3 regions of the Methylophaga sp. UBA3603 genome follow, and region 2 is predicted to be linked to each of the others. Evidence: riboswitches for the same ligand, from Rfam matches in the RefSeq annotation. Region 2 holds a riboswitch; each other region holds the start of a gene.

Region 1 (8,239 bases), on a different contig from region 2:
CCTGACCTTTTAAAACGGTTAATAGATAAAACTGACTCTCATCCAATATGAGGAGAGCCCATCACGGAAAATGAAATCCACTTTCATATGATTCAACTTAGCGAAAGACCTTATCAGTTCCTGCTCTAAACAGACAGTTAGAAACTATTCAGATTCACAATGAAGCCATCACTCAACTTCGCATCAAAGCATAGCCAATATTAAGAGAAATGAACTTAGGTTAACAAAAAGGTGGGCGCAAATTACATTGTCAGTGTGCGAAAGCGCACAGACACTTCACCATGAATAAGAGCATGCTGATTCGTGCTTCGAACGTCCAAGCAAGCACCACGCCGAGGCCGCAGCACCCGGTATGTTAAGCCGGACGAGACAGGAACCTGAAAATGAAATCTACAATGAAAAATAACGACATCTCCAGCGAACCGCGCACCATTATGCGGACCTTGAAAGACTATCGCACACCACGTATCGCCCGCAGTATCATTGAACTGCTGGTTACATTGGTCCCTTTTGCTCTTCTCTGGACGCTATCCTGGGCGACACTGAGTGCCGGACACTGGCTTGGTCTTCTGATCACTATTCCTGCCGCGGGATTTCTTGTTAGGTTATTCATGATCAAACATGACTGCAGCCACGGTGCCTTTTTTTCTTCAAAAGGGGCCAATGAATGGGTTGGACGGATAATCGGCGTGTTGAACCTGACTCCCTTTGACTTCTGGCGTCACACCCACAGGCACCATCATGCGCATTCCGGTAATCTCGATCGTCCGCGTATTGGTGGCATCGATACCCTAACGGTTGAGGAATTTCGAGCTTTGCCTCGCAACAAGCGACAACGTTACCGATTCTATCGTCATCCTTTGGTACTGTTCGCTCTCGGCCCAGCGTACCTATTTCTGCTCGACAATCGACTGCCAGTAGGTTTCATGCGTGCAGGGTGGATGCCATGGCTGAGTACCATGACCACCAATGTGGCGATTCTGGTCATTGTTGCCACGATGATGTGGCTGGTTGGTATCGGCCCCTTCCTCATGGTGCAGTTGCCAATCACGCTGATTGCAGCAACGATAGGCGTCTGGCTCTTCTATGTTCAGCACCAATTCGAGCACACCTACTGGGAGCACGAATCCAACTGGACTTTACAAGAGGCCGCACTGCACGGTAGTTCACACTACGATCTGCCTCGCATTCTGCGCTGGTTCACTGCCAACATCGGGATTCACCATATTCATCACCTCAGCAGTCGAATTCCCTTCTATCGTCTGCCCGAAGTCCTGCGTGATTATCCCGAACTGCGTGAAATGGGTCGCATTACCCTTAGGCAGAGCTTCGCTGCTGTGCGTCTGGTCCTGTGGGACGAGGAGAAGCAGCGACTTGTCAGCTTCAGAGAGGCAAAGGCCTAATCTGACGGGAATACGCTTTGCGCGTAGGGTAGATATGTTAGGTTCGAACTTGCATTTAGGCGTGGTCGGGCTTCGAGTTTATTGGATATTCACCTATCATATTGCTGACACCGAAATATTGCTATAAACCTTTAACCTAAGCGTTAAAGCCAAATCTAAGGTTTATACTGGATGTGCCCCTGTTATAATTGCTGCCAATTTCCCTATAGCTCAGATGGATAGAGCGTCCCACCTCCTCCAAAAAATATTCCGCGTCATGTCTATGGTGCCGTTATGCATCGTAAAACTATAAAGTTATTAGGTGCTTAGCGTAAAGTCCAGCTAGGCTGCTTGAATGACTGATCATAGTTCAACAACACACTTAATTTCCTGCGCTAACAAAAACTCAGAAAACGAACGCAATGAAATACAAACTTTTGAATACATGTATGTGTCTGTCACTTGGTTGTGTGATCTAATTGCGTGTAACCAACGTTAATAGGATACGATTAATCTTTAAGTAGGAGCCATTATGTGGTTTAGTTCGAAAGTAAATCGAAAAGAGTTGGCAGAACAATTAGTTATCACACATCAAACAGCAGCTGTTGTGGTTGATAGTGATCGTAATCTTATCGCTTCCAATCCGGCATTTAGCGAAATAGGCCGTAAACTTAACGGTTTAGACCGCAATGGTGTCTTAAAGTCCTTGATTGATCATTATGATAAAGCTAATAAAACCATTGCTTTTGATGATTTTCATCTACGCCAGCATATTTTCTCGTTGACAATTAAAGGTCTCGAGTCTTGCTCACTTTATCTTTTTGAACCTTTACCTGAGAAACTCTTAGGTGAACAAGCTTGGCAACAACTATTAGCTTTTAGTGAAAATATTTATGCTGTTTTTGATAATCACAATAATTTAGTCACATCCAATATAGATTCGGTTGATGCTGATGAGATGTATTCTGTTTTCGATAGTCCGCAATTGTTGAAGGCTTTGCAAAACGCCATCAAGATTACAGATCGAAAACTTCGCTTATCTGAGAATGATGATTTTTATTATCAAGTAACCCACTCCACTCTTGATTCTGATAGCGGCCCGTTATCAGCTTTCTTATTATCTAAACAAACGCAACTTGCAGACTACAAGCAGTTCGAAATGTTATCCAAAGTAGTAAGTAACACAAGTACAAGTGTATTGATCACTGATAAAAATGGGTTTGTCGAATATGTTAATCCCGGTTTTGAAAAGCTTTCAGGATTAACACTTGCAGAAGTAAAAGGTAAAAAGCCTGGAGTTTTATTACAGCGTGAACAAACTGATACAGACACAATTAAGCGGATTTCTCAAAAACTTAAAGCACGAGAGCCGTTTTATGAAGAGATTTTAAACTTTACCAAAGAGGGTGTGCCCTATTGGATAGTGTTGTCAGTGAACCCAATTTTCAATGAAAAGGGGGAACATACTGGGTTTGTTGGCGTGAGTTCTGATGTACGTGAAATTAAACGTCTGGTCTTAGAGCAAATCAACCAAAAAGATGCTATTAGCAGTCATTCGGCGGTGATGGAGTTTAATCAAAGTGGGCAGTTCATTTCAGCTAATCAGTTTACTTATGAACAATTAAACATTGTCGACGAAGTGCAAATGCAGTCTTTACTGGGAAATTTGAAAGATCATTTAGATGAGCCTCGCAAACAATTGATCGAAAAAGGTGAACCCACCGCGGTGATGATTAAACTGGCTCATCAAGGTGGTGAAGTAATTTTAGAGTGCATAATCTCAGCAATAACAGATTTAAACGGCAATATTTCTAAGTACATTGTGTTTGGTAGCAATGTCTCTTCTCGAAATAAGCTGGTGGCTGAAACTCATCTTTCTATGTCGAATGTGTTAAGTAAAATTCAAGCCACAGTAAAGACAATAAATGCAGTAGCCGATCAAACTAATCTGTTAGCGCTTAATGCAGCCATTGAGGCAGCAAGAGCTGGTGAAGCTGGACGAGGATTTGCGGTAGTGGCCGATGAAGTTCGCAACCTTTCGAAAAAATCGAATGAAGCAGCGGTTCAAATTGGTCAACTGATTAACGAAACTCAGTCGCATGTTGACGAGCTGGCTTCTTTTTTAAGTGAGTAATGTTTCTATACCGAAGAATAGTGTTAGCGTCAGCGCAAAGTTTATTCGTTCTCAGCTCAAATGCTTGTCCGACCCGTTAGGCAGGTGATCAAACACTCTAACGCTAGTGCAAATGACGTTTCAATTCAGATTAGGAAATCTCAAAAGCTATACCTAAATCCCTAATACTAATAGTTGAAACCCTGACGATTATAATTGCCGACAATGACCCTTTAGCTCAGATGAATTAGAGTGTACTCAAGCCGATTAGCTAAAGATCATTTTCAAGGGTCCAGTTTTTTAGTTCTTCAAGTATAGTCAGGGCATTCAATCCTCTAGCCGCAATTTTGTATTGGACCGCGACAGGTTTGCTTGAGATCACATCTCTGGTGATCAGTTTATTTTCTTCCATTGCCTTCAACCTCTCTGCCAGGACTTTTTTACTGGCCCCGGCAAGTTGTCTCGCAATTTCATTAAAACGCATGGGCTGATCTTTCAGGTGCCACAAAATGGAGCCTGTCCATTTATTACCGATAATTCTCATTCCCCTCTCAACTGGGCAAGGTTTATAACAAGTCTGGTCGTTTTCTCTCATAGTTATTTGTAGGTTACAAAAAGTTAACTGGTTGACTATTGTAACCTGAATGTTAGTTTGTATGTTTAGACAAACTAGAGAGCAGACATGAAAGGTAAATCAATTTTCGTCGAAGCGGGTGGTGGCTTTGATAAAGTTAGCGTAGAAGAAACAGAAACAATCTCGCCAGGTGACAGCGAAATTCTGGTCAGACTTCATGCTAACTCGCTTAATTATCACGATTATGCGGTCGTCAAGGGGCTCTGGCCTGCATCAGAGAAAAGAATACCTATGGCTGATGGTGCCGGTGAAGTAATAGAGGTGGGGCCAAACGTGACCGAATTTAAGGTCGGTGATAGCGTTGTGAGTACGTTTTTCCCTTCTTGGTTAAGCGGTGAACCAGTCGTTGATGGTTTCTCAACTGTTCCTGGCGATGGAGTAGATGGTTACGCAAGAGAATATGTCACGGCAAAGGCTGAAGCTTTCACCAAGTCACCCTCAGGTTGGTCTCATACAGAATCTGCGACGTTGACTACAGCAGCCTTGACAGCATGGCGGGCTTTGTTCGATTTTAATCAGCTCAAATCAGGTGATACCGTTCTTCTTCAAGGGACTGGTGGTGTATCCATTTTCGCTTTACAGTTTGCCAAAATGGCAGGCGCCAAAGTGATTGCCACTTCATCCAGTGATCAAAAACTCACTAGGTTGAAGGAGCTGGGAGCAGATCATGTGATCAATTATAAAAAAGAACCTAAATGGGGCTTTTTAGCCAGAGAACTTAATGATGGAAAAGGTGTTGACCACGTCGTTGAAATTGGTGGTGCTGAAACATTGGAGCAGTCTCTAAACGCTGTACGTATCGCTGGCCAAATTTCGTTAATCGGTATTCTTTCTGGACAGACTTGCGATATAAATATTGTGAAGACTTTTGTGAAACAGGTTAGGCTTCAGGGCGTCCTTGTTGGTAGTAGAGTCCATCAGCAGGAGATGATTAAAGCTATCGAGGTTAATCAGCTAAAACCAATTATTGATCGTACTTTTGCTTTAAAGGACATTGTCAAAGCATTTGAGTACCAAGAAACGAATCAGCATTTTGGTAAAATTTGTTTAGAGTTTTAAATGAAATAAAAAAGCCCCTGATGAGGGGCTTTTTTAATTTATTAGCCGCTCAATCCCCGACAGAATGCTTCAGAATTCGTCGGTCTAAAATAGCCCTGCTATAATTGTGGCCGATGTCCCTGTAGCTCAGATGGATAGAGCGTTGAACATTTATCTGTCCAAAATGAGAAGGATAGGGCTGGGATTACATTATTAGCTCTAATAATTAACATCAAAGATTTATTAATTAGTACTAAAGTACAATACTTTTTAATAAAATTTAGTGTAAGTTCGAAAGAGTGATCTAATCACGCTATTTATTATGCCAAACTTGGCGTGAGCCTTGGACGGAAAATTACAGCTGTGCTTTTAAGTAAAGGTATCAGGGCTGGGTTGCATACTTTAAGGAGTTCACCGATGAATAAGATGATAGCTACGATAATCTTCTCATTATTTTCTTTATCTGCTTTTGCCGCTACAGTCGACATTGATTTGAGTGGGGCTACCACTTCCACCCTTATTGATGCTGATGGGGCAAGTTTCTCACAAACTTTCACAGGTCAGACTGCATCTGGCTCAGCAATTTCAGGTTCCCCTACAGGGCCATTATCACTAACACCAAGTGGAACAATAAGAGTTGTCTCTTTTGATCCAGGTTGCACAGGTTGTGATTCTGGCAATTCACTTCTTACACCCTCAAGTTTTCAGGGCCCATTGTCGATTTTGTTTGATTTTAATGCCGACAGTTTTTCATGGGTGATGGGAAGCTCTGTTGCAGGATCCAATGTTGCTGCAGATTTATTTTCAAATAGTGGTAGTTTAATCAACACAGTACTAATCAGCATGCTGGAAGGGTACAACAAATACTCTATCTCCGGCTTGGGTGCTTTTGCAGGAATTACTTTTAGAGACAATAACGACCCAGCTGGAGTACGTTACATGGACATGTCTTACAATAGTGTTGTCGGAGTCTCTGAAGTTCCAATCCCTGCCGCCGCTTTCATGTTTGCGCCTGCATTGCTTGGACTCATGGGATTACGTCGAAGAGCAAAAAATAAAGTCGCTTAACTTTATTTCTTTCAGAAAGCCGTGATGATTAATTTCATCACGGCTTTTTTATTTGTATAACTTCCGTTCAACCGCCAATTGGTTTGTTTCGAAGTGAAGCCGATCAGCTTGACTGATATAATTGCGGCCGATGTCCCTGTAGCTCAGATGGATAGAGCGTCCCCCTCCTAAGGGGAAGGCCACAGGTTCGACTCCTGTCAGGGACACCAATAATAATCAATAGATTATTTTTGACTGGAAATGAATAATAGCGGGATAGTCATTCGCATACTCCCCATCAACTTTTAGAACCTTCATTTTTTCTGTAACAAATTTATCGATTTGTATTAGGTTTATCAGATTCAGAAAGTTGAGGTTGGGAAAGGAATAAATATCCCACTGGGTAATGGATACGGCGCAACTAAGAAAGTAATGACAATTCTTTACCAGTTGCCTTGTGAAAAATTATTTTTCAACAATGATTTTTGGTTGATGGCTTTCTGTTTCACTATCTGAAAGTCCTGCGGTCAGGATCCAGCGCATCGTGTCTTCATTCGACATTTCCAAAGACCGAACCTGATCTCGTGAAACGCAAATTGTATAGCCACCAACTTGATAGCTCATTGGCAGGTATATGGCGACCAGATTATTTTCCTGATCCTCCATGCCTAAAACATGGCTAACGTTATCCTTCACCAGAAAGCCAATCAGCTGAACCCCACCGATGGTGACAGCAACAGCATTGCTGAGACTTTCCTGCTGTTTCTCGCGAGAGAAAAAACGCGTGAAATCTCGTAATGCACCATGAATCGATTTCACCAGCGGAATGCGATCCAGGATGGATTCACCCATATCAAACAGTCGTTTGACCAGCCAGGCATTAACGGCAATTCCAATCACAAAAATTAACCCTATAGCCGCTAATAACCCAAGCCCTGGCCAATAAAAATCATAGGGTAAAATGGCAATCATTATCGGACGTAATGCACGCTCTGCTGTAACAGCCAACCAATAAATAAGATAAAGCGTCAGGGTGACGGGTAACGCTGTCGCCAAACCTTTTAAAAAAGTCTTCCAGACAAATTGCATAAAGCTGTTCCTATTCCAAACCGAATACGGTTATTCAGATGTATAAAGTTATATCGGCTTCGCTGGCAAATTCCAGAAAGGTGGCAGCGCCTCCATGACTGATTCCATCGATAAAATCTGAATTTTTAAAATCAAACAAATCGACAGTCATTTGGCAGGCAATTAATTCAACATCTGACTCCAGACAAATCTCACGTAATTCAGCAACACTGGCAACACCTTTCTTTTTCAATTTGCGTTGCATCATCCAGGTAGCAAAGGCTTCAAGCCCTGGAATAATTTGCACGATACTGGGGACCGGAACAGGCATGGGCATAGCAGGGTTGCCTAAAGGAGAGACTTTAAGAGACATATCTTTCTTAAGCAATTGCAAACCGTAAAAGGTAAAAAATATTTTGGCTTCAAACCCTAGCGCCGCTGCTGTGGAGGCCAGTAGAAATGGTGGATATGCACCATCTAAAGTACCTTTACTTGCAATTATGGCGAGTTTTTTGGCCATGCAGTCATACCCCTTTTTCGATGATGAAATACAATTTTCCGTCGACTTCTTCACTACTGAGTAGCGGATTACCAGTCATTTTGCAGAAGGCCGGAATATCTTTTAGCGCGCCAGTATCGGTACATATGAGTCGCAGTCGCTGAGAGGCTGACATTTCATTGAGCATCTTACGCGCTTTAAGCACTGGAAGTGGACAGTTTAAACCTGATGTATCAATTTCTGTATCAAAATCTGACATACTGATTTCCTTTAAAATATCCGTTCACATGATAAACGCAAGCGGCGTTTTTGTCTTTGTGGAACCGGTCTTAATGAGCCAAGGTCTATAGGCGTTATGAAATATCTTATCGCTACAGTTATATTTTTGATGAGCAATCAAGGCATTGCCCAGGCAAACCTGGATATTGCGTTGCCAGAAATGGGGGACAGTGCGGGTG
Region 2 (8,239 bases):
GCGCGTGAGCGCATCCGCGAATCAACCATTACATTTAATAAAACTAAAAATTTAAGGTAGTAGTCATGACCGAATATGTAATTCCACTTGATAAGTTGTGCATGAATGATGTCGGCAGAGTTGGTGGGAAAAATGCTTCTTTAGGTGAAATGTTGCAGAATTTAGCACCGTTGGGTGTAGCTGTTCCAAGCGGTTTTGCGACTACGGCAGATGCTTACAGAGAGTTTTTAAAGCATGACGGACTACAAGACCAGATAAACGAATTATTACGTGAACTGAATGTTGACGATGTCGTTGCACTTCAGAAAGCGGGTAAAACCATCCGTGAATGGATCATGACCATTCCTTATCCGGAAAAAATGGAAGCCGCAATTGATGAAGCTTATGAAAAGCTAGTAGAAGAATACGGTACTTCTACCAGCTGGGCGGTACGTTCATCTGCCACCGCAGAAGACTTACCCGATGCATCGTTTGCCGGACAACAGGAAACCTTTCTGAATGTTTCCGGTTTAGACCATATCAAGTTTGCTATCAGAGAAGTCTTTGCGTCACTGTTTAACGATCGAGCGATTGCCTATCGCGATCACCAAGGATTTGAACACAGCGAAGTGGCTTTGTCTGCTGGTATCCAGAAGATGGTGCGCTCTGACATTGCTTCTGCCGGTGTGGCTTTTACCCTGGATACTGAAAGCGGTTTTCGTGATGTGGTCTTTATCACTGGCAGTTACGGTCTTGGCGAGATGGTGGTACAAGGCGCGGTTAATCCAGATGAGTTTTACGTGCATAAAACCACATTAACTGCTGATCGTCCTGCGGTATTACGCAGAACTCTGGGCCAGAAAGCGCTTAAAATGGTTTACTCAGGTGATGCAAAATCACCGGTTAAAACCGTTGATGTCGATCCCGAAGAACGATTGCATTTTTGTCTGAATGATGAAGAAATTGAATCATTGGCCCGCATGGCGATGATTATTGAAAAGCATTACCAAAGACCAATGGATATCGAATGGGCAAAAGATGGTAACGATGGCCAGATTTACATTGTTCAGGCTCGCCCGGAAACGGTTGAAAGCCGCAGTGTAAATGTTACTGAGCAATTCATTTTAAAAGATAAAGGTGAATTGTTGGCCCGTGGTCGCGCCATTGGTAGGAAAATTGGCAGTGGTCGGGTTCGGATTCTGAGCAGCCTCGATCAGATGGATCAATTTGAAGCGGGCGATGTATTACTAACAGATATGACGGATCCTGATTGGGAACCGATCATGAAAAAAGCGGCGGCGATTATTACTAATCGTGGTGGTCGCACCTGTCATGCCGCTATCATTGCACGTGAATTAGGTATCCCGGCTGTAGTAGGCTGTGGCGATGCTACTGAAAAAGTTGCTGAAGGCATTTCAGCCACAGTTTCCTGTGCCGAAGGTGATGAAGGTTATATTTATCAGGGACTGCTTGAGTTTGAACATCGGGTTCAGTCTTTGGACCAAATGCCTGAGTTACCCGTCAAAATTATGATGAATGTGGGGAATCCTGACCGTGCATTCAGCTTTTCACAACTCCCTAATGACGGTGTTGGTCTGGCTCGGCTGGAATTCATTATAAATAATATGATCGGTATTCATCCGAAAGCATTGATGGCCGCCGATAAAATGGATGCGGAAGTACAACAGGTTATCCGCGAAAAAACTACTGCTTATGGCGACCCGGTTGAGTTTTATATCAGCCGTATTACGGAAGGTGTTTCGACTATTGCTGCGGCATTTTATCCATCCAAAGTGATTGTGCGTATGTCCGATTTTAAATCGAATGAATATGGCAACCTCGTTGGTGGCGCTGAATTTGAACCACACGAAGAAAATCCCATGATTGGTTTCCGTGGGGCAGCACGCTACAGCTCTCCGGAATTCGAGGCCTGCTTTGAATTGGAATGTGAAGCGATCAAGCGTGTCCGTGATGTCATGGGTTTAACCAATGTTGAAGTCATGATTCCTTTTGTACGGACGTTGAGTGAAGCTGAAGCCGTCATCAAAATTTTGAAAAAGAATGGTCTGGAACGCGGTAAAAATGGCCTGCGGTTGATCATGATGTGTGAATTACCATCCAATGCAGTACTGGCAGATCAATTTCTGGAATTCTTTGATGGCTTTTCAATCGGGTCTAACGATATGACTCAGCTGACATTGGGGCTCGACCGGGATTCTGCACAAATTGCCGCAGCATTTGATGAACGTGATCCAGCGGTATTGGCGATGCTGGAGATGGCGATTAATGCCTGTCACAAAGCAGATAAATACGTCGGTATCTGTGGACAAGGACCTTCGGATCATCCTGATTTAGCAGCATGGCTGCTTGAACGTGGAATCAGCAGTATTTCACTAAATCCGGATACGGTGGTCAGTACTTGGCAGGCATTAGCTAAACAGTAAAATCGATTAAATTTACACCAAACAAAATGAGCCCTCCGGGGCTCATTTTATTTCTGTTGATAATTTATTTGGTAGTATCTTTAATTCAATCAAGTACTAGATTCACCGTCGCCTGGTTATGAACCACGCCGTTGATAAGTATTTCAATAGTGTGTTGGCCACCATAGTATTGCCGGGTAGTCAGTTTTAAAAATCCGTGTGACTTCTTTAGATAGATACTTTCCTTGGCCGGTAAAGCGATGTTTTTCCATTTATAAACTTTCGCGGTGGTCTTGCCGTTGTTTTTGACATGCCAGACACGATAATCCACCACCAATTGTTGAGCCTGACTGGTTTTAGAATGGATAGACAACAACATTTCCAATTTTTGACCCAATGTCACATCTTGCTCAGTTAAATCAAAGTCTATCTCAACGGCTGGGTGGTCACTATAACCCAGTAATGGGAATACAGCTGGCTCACCTGCCTTAATCAGACTGCGAAGCCCGTGACGGATAATCCAGCGACGTTGAGGTGTGGAATTTTTCAACCAATCACGACAGATATCGATTACTCGCTGTGGATGGTCTTTACTAATGTCATTTAAATTATTGGCAACAGATTTTTGGACATATTTACTTTTGTCATCTCTGAGCTGACTCAGTATTTCAAATACCGGCTGCGGGTCTTGTTTTAATGCCTTTAAATGCCCTCCCCAAGGTAATCTTGGCCGCATCCCTTCTGATGCCAGTCGCCGGACATGCTCATTCTCATCATCACACCATCGCAATAATTCTTTGAAGGTCAGCTCAAAATGTTGTTCTATGTAGGGTCTGATAGCAAATTCTGCAGTAAACAATGGTGTGAGATGCTTTAACACATCCAGTGCGATTGTCGGCTGCTGCAGCCCTTGCTTTCCAGCATAGTCAATTAATGGCCATGCCATAAAACTATGCCAACCTTTACTGGGCTCCTGATTGGGCCAGTGCGCGGCAACCTGCTTCAACCATTTGGCATTCACAGAGAAATCCTCAACCAGTAATACTGCCAAAACGTTACTAAGATGGTTGACGCGGGTTTTAAGTGGCATGGATTCCAACTGTGACATTGCCATAACCCTGAACTTATCGTCAGGAAAATCCGGTTGATAGCCTTTGATTAATCCTGCTAACACATCGATAGAATTGGCATTTATATGATCTTTTAATAAAGCTGGGGGCGATTCAGCTAACGGATCAGACTTTGCCATTTCAACTCACTCTTTTTTTCAGACATAAAAAAACCGTGGCTCGAAAGCCACGGTTTTTATTTTACGGTATTACGAGAGAGTTAAGCTTGTTGGTTTGCTTTTGTTCTTCTGCGAACAGCCATAAAGCCCATTAAACCTGAACCGAACAACCATACCGCTGCTGGTAAAGGAACCTCACTAATAGGCGGACAGTAGACGCCAGAAACTTCCAGTTTTGACCAAAAAACGTCTTCTGAATTATCGGTGAAAAGCGCTTTCAGTGATAAACCATCAATAATTTCATCAAAAAGACTAGAGCTTAATGAAAAAACATCGTAACCGCCATCTAGCCAGCCAATATGCTCAAGTCCAGTGCCATACCAATTATCTGTATAAGCGAAAATTTTATCCCACCCGAAAATAAAAAAGTTATCAGCATTAGATTTTACAGTTAAAGTTGCTGATTCAATTGTCAAATCAGCTACATCGATACTATCGAAACCCCAGTAAGCGTATTTTCCACTGTTATTAATATCGCCAGTCGTCAAGGTAGTTGAGAAAGGCTGGCTATTATCACAGAGATCACCATTATCACAGTAATGTGGTTTAGGATGATAAAAAGTGGCTGATGCAGTTGTAGAAAAACCTAACATCAAAAGTGTCGCGGCAAAGATTGGTGTTAATAATTTCATTTACATTTCCTTCCTGAAAATGCAACCCGGCTATCTTATTAAGGAAGACCCGTGGCTTTCCGTCTCTTGGCTCACACCAAGGTTGGCACTCAAATATTTAGTATTGCTCCGGTTCATTCCTGGAGCAATGTTGCCTATATTAAAGGAAAAATTTCCTAAAACTATTGTACCTTGGTACTAAATAGGGAACTTTTTTAACTTCAATTTCCGAGTACTTTGTGAACCATTTAAAACTACTAGAAATATTTTCCCATCATTTTTGAAATAATGCGATCGATTCAACATGACTGGTATGAGGAAACATATCCATGATGCCGGTTTGTACAAGCGTATATCCATATTGATTCACAAGTTCACCGGCATCACGGGCCAGAGTAGCGGGGTTACAGGAAACGTAAACAATGGTTTTGGCGCCCAGATCAGCAATCTGACCCAGCACTTCAAACGCGCCGCTTCTGGGAGGATCCAGTAATACTTTTGTGAAACCTTCCTGTGCCCAAGGATAATCTTTCAATTGTGTTATCGTTAAATCAGCCATTTCAAATACAGCGTTGTCCAGACCATTCATCCCGGCATTTCTCTGTGCATGTGCCACTAGAGATTTATCCCCTTCTACCCCAATCACACTTCGGACACGTTTTGCCAAAGGCAGGGTAAAGTTACCCAAACCACAAAACAGATCCAGTACCCGATCGGTTTCCTGCAAATCAAGCATCTCAATCGCCTTGGCAATCATTTTATGGTTGATAGCGGCGTTGACCTGAGTAAAGTCGCCCGGGGCAAATTCCAGTCTGAGACCTTCTTCAGGTGCATAATGCAATTGTGGTGCTTCAGGCCATAATGGACTGACGGTATCCGGCCCGCCTGGTTGTTGATAGATCCACAAATCCTTTTGCTGACCATAGTTAATCAATTTTTGCTTATCTGTTTCACACAATGGATCCATGTTCCGGAAAACCAGAGCTGTATTGGCATCATCCATCGCCACTTCTATTTGTGCGATTCGGTTATAGGCTTCAAGGCTGGCAATCATTTCCCCCAGCTCTTCCAGGCGTAATCCAACGCGTGGATCCAATACTTCACATTGCGTTAACTCAGCCAGATAAGGTGACCCTTTTTCTCTAAAGCCGACCAGCACTTTTTCTTTTTTGGTCACATAACGGACACCTAAACGAGCTTTACGTCGATAGCCCCACAGAGGGCCAGTTAACGGTGCTAACCAATTCTCTGGTGTCAGTTGTCCAAAGTGCGAAAGCTGTTCCTTTAAGGTGTCTTGTTTCAGGCTTAACTGAGCTTCTGGTGACATATGCATCAAACTGCACCCACCACACACACCAAAATGTTGGCATTTTGCTTCAACGCGATCCTTGGAGGCAGACTCAATCGAGATTACTTTGGCCTCATCATATTTTTTATGCAGCCGGGTATATTTAAACGACACATTTTCACCCGCCAACGCACCGTCGACAAAGACGGTTTTACCCTCAATTCGGGCAATGCCACGACCATCATGAGAAAGACTCTCTATAGTTGCCTGAACAGCTTCTGTAGGGAGCCGTTTTCTGTGATTACGTCGTGCCATTTGTTAAACCTTTAAACGAAAATTACATAAAAAAAGTCCGGTCATGCTTTTGCATAACCGGACTTAAACTTGATTGAAAAATTATTTTTGCTTCCAGCTGCCGCCTTGCTGATACCACCAACCTTTGGCTGCATTGCTTATCCAGCGTCTGGCAAAGGTTTCCTGGATATCAGATTCCCATTCAGGATGCCCGTTAGCACGGGCTATTTCAGCGTATAAGGCGTTACGATCCTGATTCTCTTCAGCGATCAGAGTATTTACTGTATTACGATCTTTTAATGGCACTGCAGAGGCATCACGCAAGGTAATCAGACCATTACTGGTTAATCCCACCGCACCGGTTTGATAAAACGGATGAAGTTTCTCATGGCGCTGTTTCATTTTTGCCTGCAAAGCATTAATTGCCGGCGAATTAATATTCAAATTAGCTTCTGCCTGCGCCGGTGAGACCAACCAGTTCAATACCTGCATTGCAAGCGGCATATTCTGTTTTAAAGCACTAGTACTGTCTTCCGATTCAGTCGGTTGTGGCTGCGTCGGGTTTTCGCGTCCCCATACATCTTCAATAATTCGATCTGCAGCTTTTTCAGCAGCCGCTGCCGGAAAATAGATATTGATTGTCACACAGGAAATCAGCATTAACCCTGCGGTAGTGCCCGTTAACCATTTTAATAAACCCATTCGATTTTCCTTTATTGAATAACTGGCCCGTCGCTTTGACTGACCGCTTTTAATCTGGCGATTAATTCTGGCCAATCCACCTCACGGTTATAGCCAATCACATTAATCCATGGTGGCAGGCCGCCACCTTTAACAATATAGTACCCTTGCTCAGCAGGTTCTATACCACCCATCTGACAGACAGAATTCATCAAACGACAACTTAGACCAATTTTGCTATAGGAAAAATCTTCAAACAGGCCCATAAACCCACGCGATAAAATGGCAGCCGGACCACCACCAATCTGCGAAAGATTATTGACGGCACGCTGACTTATTCGCCGCCGACCTGGATCCTCTTCTGGTGTCTCAAATAATGCATCAAATTGCACCGGTTGCCAGTTTGATAAGCGTAAATTATGGATACGACCATCTAATTTGCCGCTTATATTACCAAAATCGAAAGTATTGGTGAGCGTCTGTAGATCCAGACGGTTAATATCGATATTGGCATACAACTGAGGCAGGCTTCCGAATGGCTGTTGTAAACGGAGATCTCTAATCACCGTCGTGCCATCAAATAATTTCAGTAACAATGCTCCATCGACAGTGATCTCTTCATCAGCATAACTGACTTTGGGGATCATGCCGGACAATTTACCTTGAAGCGTTGGCCAGCCCAGTAAAGGACTTAATTGATCCATTGAAATCGGGCTTAATAATCCCTCAAACTGCCAGCTTCTTCCCTGCTCTTCATCAAGACTTAATTGAAAGTCATTCAGTGATAATGCTCCATCCAGAATAGGTAATGACAAATTGGAAAATTGAATCTGATTCTGACTCGCTTCTGCCTGTAAGGTTGAGCCACCCAATGGCAAGGATAAAATAGAAGCCGAGTTCCAGCGTAAATCAATCGGTATCACTGACTCCTGGTTAGTCCATCCCAGTTCCCCTTCAAGGTTATCAATAGCAAACCGTCCAGCATCATCGACTATCGTGACCGACTGTAAATTCATTTGAAACAGATATTGCTCTGGCTGCCATTGCAAACTGGCTGTTAACTCCCCGGTGGTTTGCAAATGACTCAGGGACGAACCTGGAATAAATGGTTGTAACCAGTCTTTATATAATTGTGCTAAATCAGTGCTACGGAGGTCCATTTGCAGATGTGTTAATTGCGTTGCCTTACCATTTAACTCTGCATTGGCTGAAATGGAAGTGCTTTGTGAAAATTCAACATCATTTATCTGCCATGTTTTGTTGGCATTATTGAATTGTCCTTCACTGCTTAACGTGACAGAGTGTTCAGCCAAATCCAAAAAGATCGGTTCAAAGTAGGTCTGGCCCTTATCGATAGTTAGCGTTTGCTGCCATGACGAGCGATCATTTTCGATTTGCAGTGCCAGTTGTATTTGGGCTGCCAGAGCTTCGCCAGCATAACTTCCGCTGGGATCAGCAAACATTACATCTCTTAGTTTTCCGGAAACTTTTGCCGAGGCTAAGTGTGTTTGATTACCGGTAAGTTCTGCATCAATATCCATTAGGGCATTGATATTCCATTGCGAAAGTAATTCCAGTTGCTTTTCATTAACGTATGGACCGATAAATTTAACCAAGCTGTTTAACGCAACATTTTCCCCGGCCACCTGAGCTTGCCATTGACCCTGTTGGTAAT
Region 3 (8,239 bases), on a different contig from region 2:
GACAACACTCTGGGTAGTGTTCCCCCCGGTGTATTTATTCCTATTGCCGAAGAACGCGGTTTAATCAATGAGGTCACTAAACTGGTTTTACAGTTAACGGCCAATGCCCTGAACGCCTGGAAAAAACAAGGTCATACTTTGTTTACGGATCAGGGGATTCGCATGGCAATCAATATTTCTGCTAAAAGTATTGATGATTTGGTTTTCATTGATGAATTTATTGCCGAGGTAAAACAATCAGGTTTAAGCCCGACGGATTTTGAGCTGGAACTGACCGAAACCGGAATCATGTATGACCCCGAAACTGCGATAGAAATCATTAAAAAACTCAAACAGGAAAACTTTGTTCTGGCGATTGATGATTTTGGGATGGGACATTCTTCGCTCAGCTACCTGCGAAACATTGAGGCTGACATTCTCAAAATCGATATGTTCTATATCCGCAATATGCTCAATGACAGTAAAAATATGGCGATCGTTAAAACCATCATTTCAACGGCACAGATTTTTGGTATGAAAACCTTGGCTGAAGGTGTTGAAGATGAAGAAACAGCGAATGAATTAAAAATCTTAGGCTGTGATTATGCTCAGGGTTATTTCTTCTCCTACCCTCTCACCATTAGTGAGTTCGAAGAGAAATGGATAAAACAAAATCGCACTTCCAGGGGCAACTTAAACAATCGTTGAACTGTTCAACGAATACAGTTTTTGCCACGCTTTTTGGCTTTGTACATGGCTTCATCGGCGGCAGCGATAAGTTGGGTAATTTGCTCTCCCTGTTCGGGAAACAAAGCGATACCAATACTGACAGAAAGTTCTATTTCATGTTCTTGCCATTCATAGGGTTCTGACAGTGACAAACGGATTTTTTCGGCTACTCCCAATGCACCTTTGCGGTTTTCCACTGTATCCAACAGCACGACAAATTCGTCTCCACCAAATCTTACGACGGTATCGGTTTCTCGCACACAATCGGTAATACGTCTTGCTGATTCTTTTAACAGTTGATCACCGGCTGCGTGGCCATAGGTATCATTGGCCTCTTTGAATTTATCCAGGTCCATGTACATCAGAGCAAAATGGTTTTGTTCACGCTTGGCTCTTAATAATGAACGTTGCACCCTATCCTGAAATAATTCCCGATTGGGCAAGCCGGTTAATGCATCATATAAAGCCAGATGTTGTAGTCGTTCAAATCGTTGATGGCGTTCAATTGCAGTGGCAACCTGTAATGCCGTAAAGGTCAATAACGCTCTATCGTTTTCATTCAGCGAATAATCTTGTTCCATTAAAGCCAGGCCAATAATGCCGTGAGACTCTTCATCAAACACCAGCGGCACCAGTAACATTAATTTGTCATCAATTTTTTCGAGCGCGATTTGATTATCACTGGCAATGCGAAGCTTCACCTCATTTTTCAGCATATGCATGCAGCCGCCCACACTCTCAAAAATGGTGTGCCATTTAGAATCATTTATGGGCGAGACTTCAACACCGAAGGTCGCGATGGAGATATGAGAGTCGAGATGAAAGAGAATTTGCTGGCAGATCTGTTTGATGCCGTTGGTTCGGTGCGCAGTGTCTGATATCGCAATCAGCGAATTTTGCATTTCCTCTGCGGCTTTAATACGGGTGATATCACGGGCAACGCCCAATCGCATTTTATGCTTGTCTGACCAGCTGGTGGACCACAGCAGATGCACAACCTGACCATCTTTTCGTATATAGCGGTTCTCAAAATCCAGGACATGTTTGTCCTGCATAACACTATCAATACTTTGCTGAGTTTTATCATGATCTTCGGGATGAAGCAGATCCAGCATTCTTTTGCCTATCAATTCTTCGGCTGGATAGCCGAAAACGCGATGCGCTCCATTGCTGATATAGATAATCCGGCTGTCTTCATCCACAGCACAAATGGCGTCGAGCAGTAAGTCTACGTATTCGCTAAATGAATCAAGAAGAGGTTTATCCATAACATATTCTTACGTGTTGTCGGGCATCTGACAAGCATCTCACCAGTCTGTAACTACTAAGCTATCGACCTGTTCGTGCTATCAATCTGTGCAGTTATTCATGAACCGTCGGAATTATTCACTTAAACGTCAGGAAAAACCGCTTGCGGTCATTCATTGATAGCATCGTCCTGGTTTTGCTGTTTTAGTTTTTATCAGCCTTTGGGCCGCTACGTAGCTGTGGTTAACCACTATAATTTTTGCCATTTTATTTATTGGCCTGGCCAATTGCGCTAAAGATCACCTCATTTTCGTCTAATGATGGATGAAACAACGCTCCAGAATTCAAATCACGCCGAAGATGAGTTGATGAATCCAAACCGGTTTTCGACATCTTCACTCGACATTGGTTTTGCGAACAAATAGCCCTGAATTTCATCACATTGATGTTTCTTGAGAAAATCACACTGTGCCTGGGTTTCCACGCCTTCGGCAATAACCGTTAAACGCAATTGTCTCGCCAGAATAATGGTTGTATGCACAATGCTCATATCATCAGCATCATCTGGGATACCATCAATAAATGATCGATCAATTTTAAGTCGATCAAATGGGAAACGTTTTAAATACGCTAGACTTGAGTAGCCAGTTCCGTAATCATCAATTGCCAGACAAATGCCCATTTCATGAAGCGAGTTTAAGATAACAATAGCCTGTTCAGGGTTCTGCATGGCACTGGATTCGGTGACTTCCAGTTCCAATAGATGTGCAGGACAACCTGTCTCATCAAGAATTCGTCTTATATCTGTAGCCAGCCCGACATAGTCCAATTGTCTGCGTGACAGATTAACTGCCATCCGAAAATTCGTTTTACCGGCCTCGAACCATTTTTTTGCCTGCAGGCAGGCGGTCCGTAAAACCCAATCACCAATCGGTAAGATCAAACCTGTTTCTTCCGCAACCGGAATAAAAGTGGCTGGAGAGATGAAGCCAATTTTAGGATGAGACCATCTTAGTAACGCTTCTGTACCTATGCATTCTCCGGTCGCTAAATCCATTAACGGCTGATAATGCAAATACAGCTGGTTTGTATGCATCGCATTTCGTAAATCATTTTCCAATTGCAGTCGTGCATGAACACGATCATCCAGTTCGGGACTGAAGAAACGGAAAACGCCTCGGCCTTGCTCTTTGGCCAGATATAACGCTGTATCAGCATATTTCACTAATGTTTCAGCATTGACTGCATCTCGGGGGCACAAACTGATCCCAATGCTGGCATTAACATGTAATTGATGACCTACTACCATAAAGGGTGGAGATAAAATGTCGAGTAGCTTTTGGGCGACATGTGCCGCATCGTCAGGTGTATTAATACTGGGGAGCAAAATCAGAAATTCATCACCTCCCACCCGGCCGATGGTATCTTCTTCACGTAATACCCCAAGCAGGCGTGAACCAACCTGCTGTAACAGCAAGTCACCTGCCTGATGACCAAGTGAATCATTGATGGTTTTGAAGCGATCCAAATCCAGAAACAAAACGGCCAATACATCGGCATGACGTGTAGCATGGGTAATCGCATGCCCGAGACGATCCATCGTCAATAAACGGTTTGGTAAAGCGGTTAATGAATCGTGATAGGCAAGATATTCAATATGTGCTTCCTGCTCTTTCCGTTCCGTTATATCCTGGGCAGTGCCGGCAATTCGATACACATCGCCCGCTTCATTCAATATCGGAAAGGCTCTTTGGTGAATATGACGAATGGTGCTATCCGGGCGGATAATGCGAAATTCAATATCGTATTCGCCAGTTATCTTGCCTTGAACAACAGCCTGACTGACATTATTTATATCTTCAGGATGAATCGTTTCCAACCAGGACGACGGCTTATCATAAAGACTTTCACAGCTGCGTCCCCAGATGCTTTGATAGGCTGGACTGATATAAAGCAGATGCCCCATAGCAAGATCGGTCAGCCATACAACTTCTTCAATATTATCGGCAAGTTGCCGGAAACGTTCTTCCTGCTCCCGCAAAGCAATTTCAACCGCTTTTCTTTCAGTGATGTCATGCGTTAGTGCCAGATTGTAGCCAATTCCGCCATACTCAAAATAGTTGGCATTCACCTCGACTGGAATGATCCTGCCGTTTTTTGTTTTATGGCGAGTTTCCAAACGAACGGAACGTTCTTGTTTAAGTTCTTGCCAATGTTCGTTCCAAACCTCCTGAGAGGTATCTGGGTCAACTTCAGGAACGGACATAGCCATTAATTCGTCACGGCTGTATCCCATGGTGTGACAGGTTTCATCGTTGACATATCTGATGCGCCCTTTTCCATCCAGCAGATAAATGCATTCTTTTACCTGATTGATAGCAAAATTTAACAGGGCGATACTTTGATCTGATTTTTTACGCTCTTCGATATCTTCTATCTGCGAAACTAAATACAGCGGCTGGTTGTTTCTTCCTCTGACAATGCTGGTTGTGAGTCTTGCCCAGAAATAGTCCCCATTTTGATGACGATAGCGCTTTTCAATCTGCATATAGGGAATTTGATCAGCAATCAGCCGATCAAGCTCCGCTTGTCCTTTATGCAAATCCTCGGGATGGGTCATTTCCTGATAGGTCATTTGCAGTAGTTCAGTTTCGGAATAGCCGAACATTTCATAAATGGAATGATTGGCTCTTAACCACTGCCCACTCAAGGACAACACCCCCATTCCAATCGCAGCAAATTCAAACGCCTGCCGAAAGCGTTCATCACTCTCACGTTGTTCACGATATATCAGCAAGCTGGTCAAGCCATCAGATAAACGATGACCGATTTCACTGAATAAACGTTTTTCGTCGTTAGTCCACTCTCGCTCATACGAACATTGATGCAAACCAAACACCCAGGGTTTACCGGTTTTTGGATAGATGGCCGTACCGATGATTGAGCGAATATGATGCTCTCTCAGAAATTCGGGTGCATCAGGACTTTCTATAGTGGTAATCAGCGTTACTGGTTCACTGTTGGCCAGATAGGCTTCCAGACCTCGGGCTGCCTCTTCGGTCATCGGGAAATCTGTTCCAGCAGACAGACCACCAGGGTAGTCAGGAGTGGTCTGCTCCATGGGGATATGCCAAGTGGCACTTGCTGGATCACAAGGATATAAAAGCCATGCTCTGTCACATGCAAAACACGACAATATCGCTGCCAGAACATCACTCATCATCTGCTCAAGATCATTGGTGCCCTGAATAGCCCGGTTGACCTGATCCAGACATTCAAGAAACCACAAATGAGACTGATTTTCCTGCTCTGTACGTTTCAGGTCGGTGATATTTTGAAAATAGCCATGCCATACCATTCCGTTTTCTGAATCCGCTTCAGGCATGGCTTTGCAATCCACTAAAACCTTACCTTTCTGAGGGTGTAACACATGCCAACCCAGATTCAGAGGTTGCATCGTTTGAGCTGACTCAGCCATTTTCTGCAGAATAATGCCACGATCATCTGAATCAATGCTCATCCATGCAGACGAGGAATCTTCAATAATTTGTGCTGCGGTAAAACCAAAAATATCAACGATGGAAGCTGTACTGTCGAGAATTGCTATCTGCCGCTCAGACTGCAGACAAAACTTCACTATGGCAACCGGTGAGGTATCGGCTACATAGCTGTTCACGAGAGGCTTTTTGGCTTTGTTTTGGCTGAGGTGGTCATTAGATAGATGGTCAATACCCCGTCTGTTTTTACTTAGCGATTAAGTTGAAATAATTTCAAGGACTTACTGATTCATAACAGGCAATTAAAAATATTTAAACAGAACTGTTAATTGATTTTAACGATCTTAAAATGCCGGGGCATCTTAGGCATATTACCTTTTCATTACAAGGGATAATTCTCACTAAAACCAGGGACTTTTACCTTGGTCGTAATATATTGACTCCAAGGAAAGAAAATAATTTGTCCCGTAGAAATTTAATGCGATTATAGAGATTTATTCTCCAAAAACCTGTGCTCTCCATCTCATCCTCAAGCATGAACTAAAAGCAAGTGGTCTTATGGTTTTTGTGAGCGTTTGATGAGTCAGGTCAGTAGAGTTGTAAAACGTTGGGCGGGAGGTGAGTTTACAAAAACACCTGGATCGTTTTTTTCTGCGAAGCAGACATTTACGATCACATTTTCATAAAGCCAGTAAATATAACCGCCTTCATCCATCCGGTAGCGCCACTGGTACTGACACTGTACCCACCCTTCTTCGAGCGAAGTAAGTAATATCGGTGGTTCATCGGCCTGTAATCGTGGTTTGAACTCCACTGTCTTGACTTTTAAACCAACACGAAAACGATCAATTAAAAAATAATCATCTGTCAGTTGATAGCGAATGCGATTTCCGGAAATATCATCCCCATGCTTATCAAGCAATATTTGCTTATTAGACAAAACAGAAGAGGAGGATTTTAGCGGATAGCGATCAGGTAATCCTGCCCTTGCTTTTTTGTGCGCATCAGAAAGCTGAGATTTATCCCACTGAAAGATAATAATTTGTACAACGAGTTTTTGCATTAATAAGTTACCGGACTAACCGTAAGTGATTTATTAAGTGTATTTGTACCAAAGTACAATTAAAAAACGTCTAAATAAGGATTATTTTGAATCTGTGTCGAACTTTATAAGACACATTTATTTTTAATTTTTGCCAAACTTAATGCGAATTAAGGACGGAAAGTTTCCGGTCTCAAAGTTGAGATTGCTGAACTACAAAAATTGAGGATATATCTATGAAAAACTTAACAAAAATTTTAGCAATATCTGCATTATGTTTTGCTCCAGTTTCCTTTGCTGCAACCATTGATAGCCTATATGATAGCTTTGAAGGTGAAGGTCAGGCGAGTTCTGTCTTAAACTATAACAGCTTCGTTAATTGGGATGTATCAAACGGTACGGTTGATTTGATCAAAAACGGTAATCAATGGGGAATCGTTTGTTCAGTTGGTAGCTTTTGCGTAGATCTGGACGGCTCAACTGGTGACGCAGGAATTTTGTCTTCTAAAAATGGTTTTTCTGCAGGAAAATACAAAGTGAGTTTTGATTTATCTGGTAATCAACGTAATGGTCCTGCTGACCAAGTTTCGGTGTTGTTTGGAGCAGGTGCACTTGTTAATCATCTTCTCTTGGATTGGGATGAAAATTGGCATACCTATAGTTTCCTGGTTGATTTGGTTGATGGGGATAAATTATCTTTTAGAAACTTCGGGGGGGATAATGTTGGAGCGATGCTGGATAACATCCGGGTTTCAGCCGTTCCAATACCAGCAGCAGTTTGGTTATTTGGTTCAGGTTTGATGGGCTTTTTAGCAATGCGTAGAAGAGCGAAAAGCCAGTAATTCTGACGCTTATTTTATCTAAAAAAGCCGTGACAGTTTCTGTCACGGCTTTTTAATTGTTAGCATAAGATGATCAATTGACCAAGCTTTGAATCGGAGCAGGAATACGTCCGCCTAGTCGCACAAAGCGGTTTTCCTGATTCCCCATATTGACAGCCATCACTGGGCCTTCACCCAACAAACCACCAAACCGGACAATATCACCTGCTTTTTTGCCAGGCGCTGGAATCAATCTTGCTGCTGTGGTTTTTTTGTTAATCACACCAATTGCCATTTCATCAGCAATAATCGCGGATAGCATTTCAGCTGAAGTATCTCCAGGTAAAGCCACCATATCCAGGCCAACTGAACAGACTGCCGTCATGGCTTCGAGTTTTTCCAGATTCAAGGTGCCGTTTGCAGCCGACTCAGCAATGGTCAAATCTTCACAAACCGGAATAAACGCACCACTTAAACCACCCACATGTGAGCTGGCAAACGCACCACCTTTTTTCACTGCATCATTGAGCATGGATAAAAATGCGGTACTGCCAGGTGATCCAAAAGCTGGCAAACCGATCGCTTCAAAAATCTCTCCGACACTGTCATTACGATTCGGTGTCGGTGCCAACGACAAGTCGACAATACCAAATGGCAGATTGAGTAATTGTGCCACTTCACGGCCCACCAACTCACCAGCACGTGTCAGTCTGGCTGCTGTTTGTTTAATGACATCCGCCGCACGGCTCAGATCCATATTTTCATCTTCAGCCAAGGCTTTTTCCAAAGCCGCTTTTACTACACCGGGACCACTGACACCAACACTGACAACCGCATCTGCTTCACCGATACCTAAATAAGCACCGGCCATAAACGGTACATCCTGAGGAATATTGGCAAAGACCACTAATTTTGCAGCAGCA

Evidence for each region. Region 2 has a riboswitch for cyclic di-GMP ahead of B4F66_RS09675 (VPLPA-CTERM sorting domain-containing protein). Riboswitches for the same ligand answer to the same signal wherever they lie in the genome.
Region 1: linked by a shared signal. The riboswitch ahead of B4F66_RS13225 (hypothetical protein) and the one ahead of B4F66_RS09675 (VPLPA-CTERM sorting domain-containing protein) in region 2 are both predicted to bind cyclic di-GMP.
Region 3: linked by a shared signal. The riboswitch ahead of B4F66_RS06450 (VPLPA-CTERM sorting domain-containing protein) and the one ahead of B4F66_RS09675 (VPLPA-CTERM sorting domain-containing protein) in region 2 are both predicted to bind cyclic di-GMP.

Annotation. Positions count from the first base shown of each region.
Region 1 is NZ_DFMC01000010.1:491,635-499,873, reverse strand. It holds gene B4F66_RS13245 (fatty acid desaturase) at 384-1,403, shown strand; partial or broken gene B4F66_RS13240 (PAS domain-containing protein) at 1,915-3,444, shown strand; gene B4F66_RS13235 (winged helix-turn-helix transcriptional regulator) at 3,767-4,039, opposite strand; gene B4F66_RS13230 (zinc-dependent alcohol dehydrogenase family protein) at 4,178-5,188, shown strand; cyclic di-GMP riboswitch class I at 5,482-5,568, shown strand; gene B4F66_RS13225 (hypothetical protein) at 5,585-6,235, shown strand; tRNA gene B4F66_RS13220 (tRNA-Arg) at 6,368-6,444, shown strand; gene B4F66_RS13215 (DUF502 domain-containing protein) at 6,680-7,303, opposite strand; gene dsrE2 (sulfur carrier protein DsrE2) at 7,338-7,802, opposite strand; gene B4F66_RS13205 (sulfurtransferase TusA family protein) at 7,807-8,040, opposite strand; gene B4F66_RS13200 (beta-barrel assembly-enhancing protease) at 8,137-8,239, shown strand, end outside.
Region 2 is NZ_DFMC01000009.1:499,188-507,426, reverse strand. It holds gene B4F66_RS09690 (pyruvate, water dikinase regulatory protein) at 1-60, shown strand, start outside; gene ppsA (phosphoenolpyruvate synthase) at 66-2,423, shown strand; gene B4F66_RS09680 (DNA alkylation repair protein) at 2,509-3,651, opposite strand; gene B4F66_RS09675 (VPLPA-CTERM sorting domain-containing protein) at 3,732-4,322, opposite strand; cyclic di-GMP riboswitch class I at 4,340-4,419, opposite strand; gene rlmD (23S rRNA (uracil(1939)-C(5))-methyltransferase RlmD) at 4,576-5,904, opposite strand; gene B4F66_RS09665 (YdbL family probable chaperone protein) at 5,986-6,585, opposite strand; gene B4F66_RS09660 (translocation/assembly module TamB domain-containing protein) at 6,597-8,239, opposite strand, start outside.
Region 3 is NZ_DFMC01000008.1:208,552-216,790, reverse strand. It holds gene B4F66_RS06470 (EAL domain-containing protein) at 1-687, shown strand, start outside; gene B4F66_RS06465 (GGDEF domain-containing protein) at 693-1,976, opposite strand; gene B4F66_RS06460 (bifunctional diguanylate cyclase/phosphodiesterase) at 2,306-5,632, opposite strand; gene B4F66_RS06455 (hypothetical protein) at 6,037-6,516, opposite strand; cyclic di-GMP riboswitch class I at 6,639-6,716, shown strand; gene B4F66_RS06450 (VPLPA-CTERM sorting domain-containing protein) at 6,732-7,337, shown strand; gene B4F66_RS06445 (PFL family protein) at 7,411-8,239, opposite strand, start outside.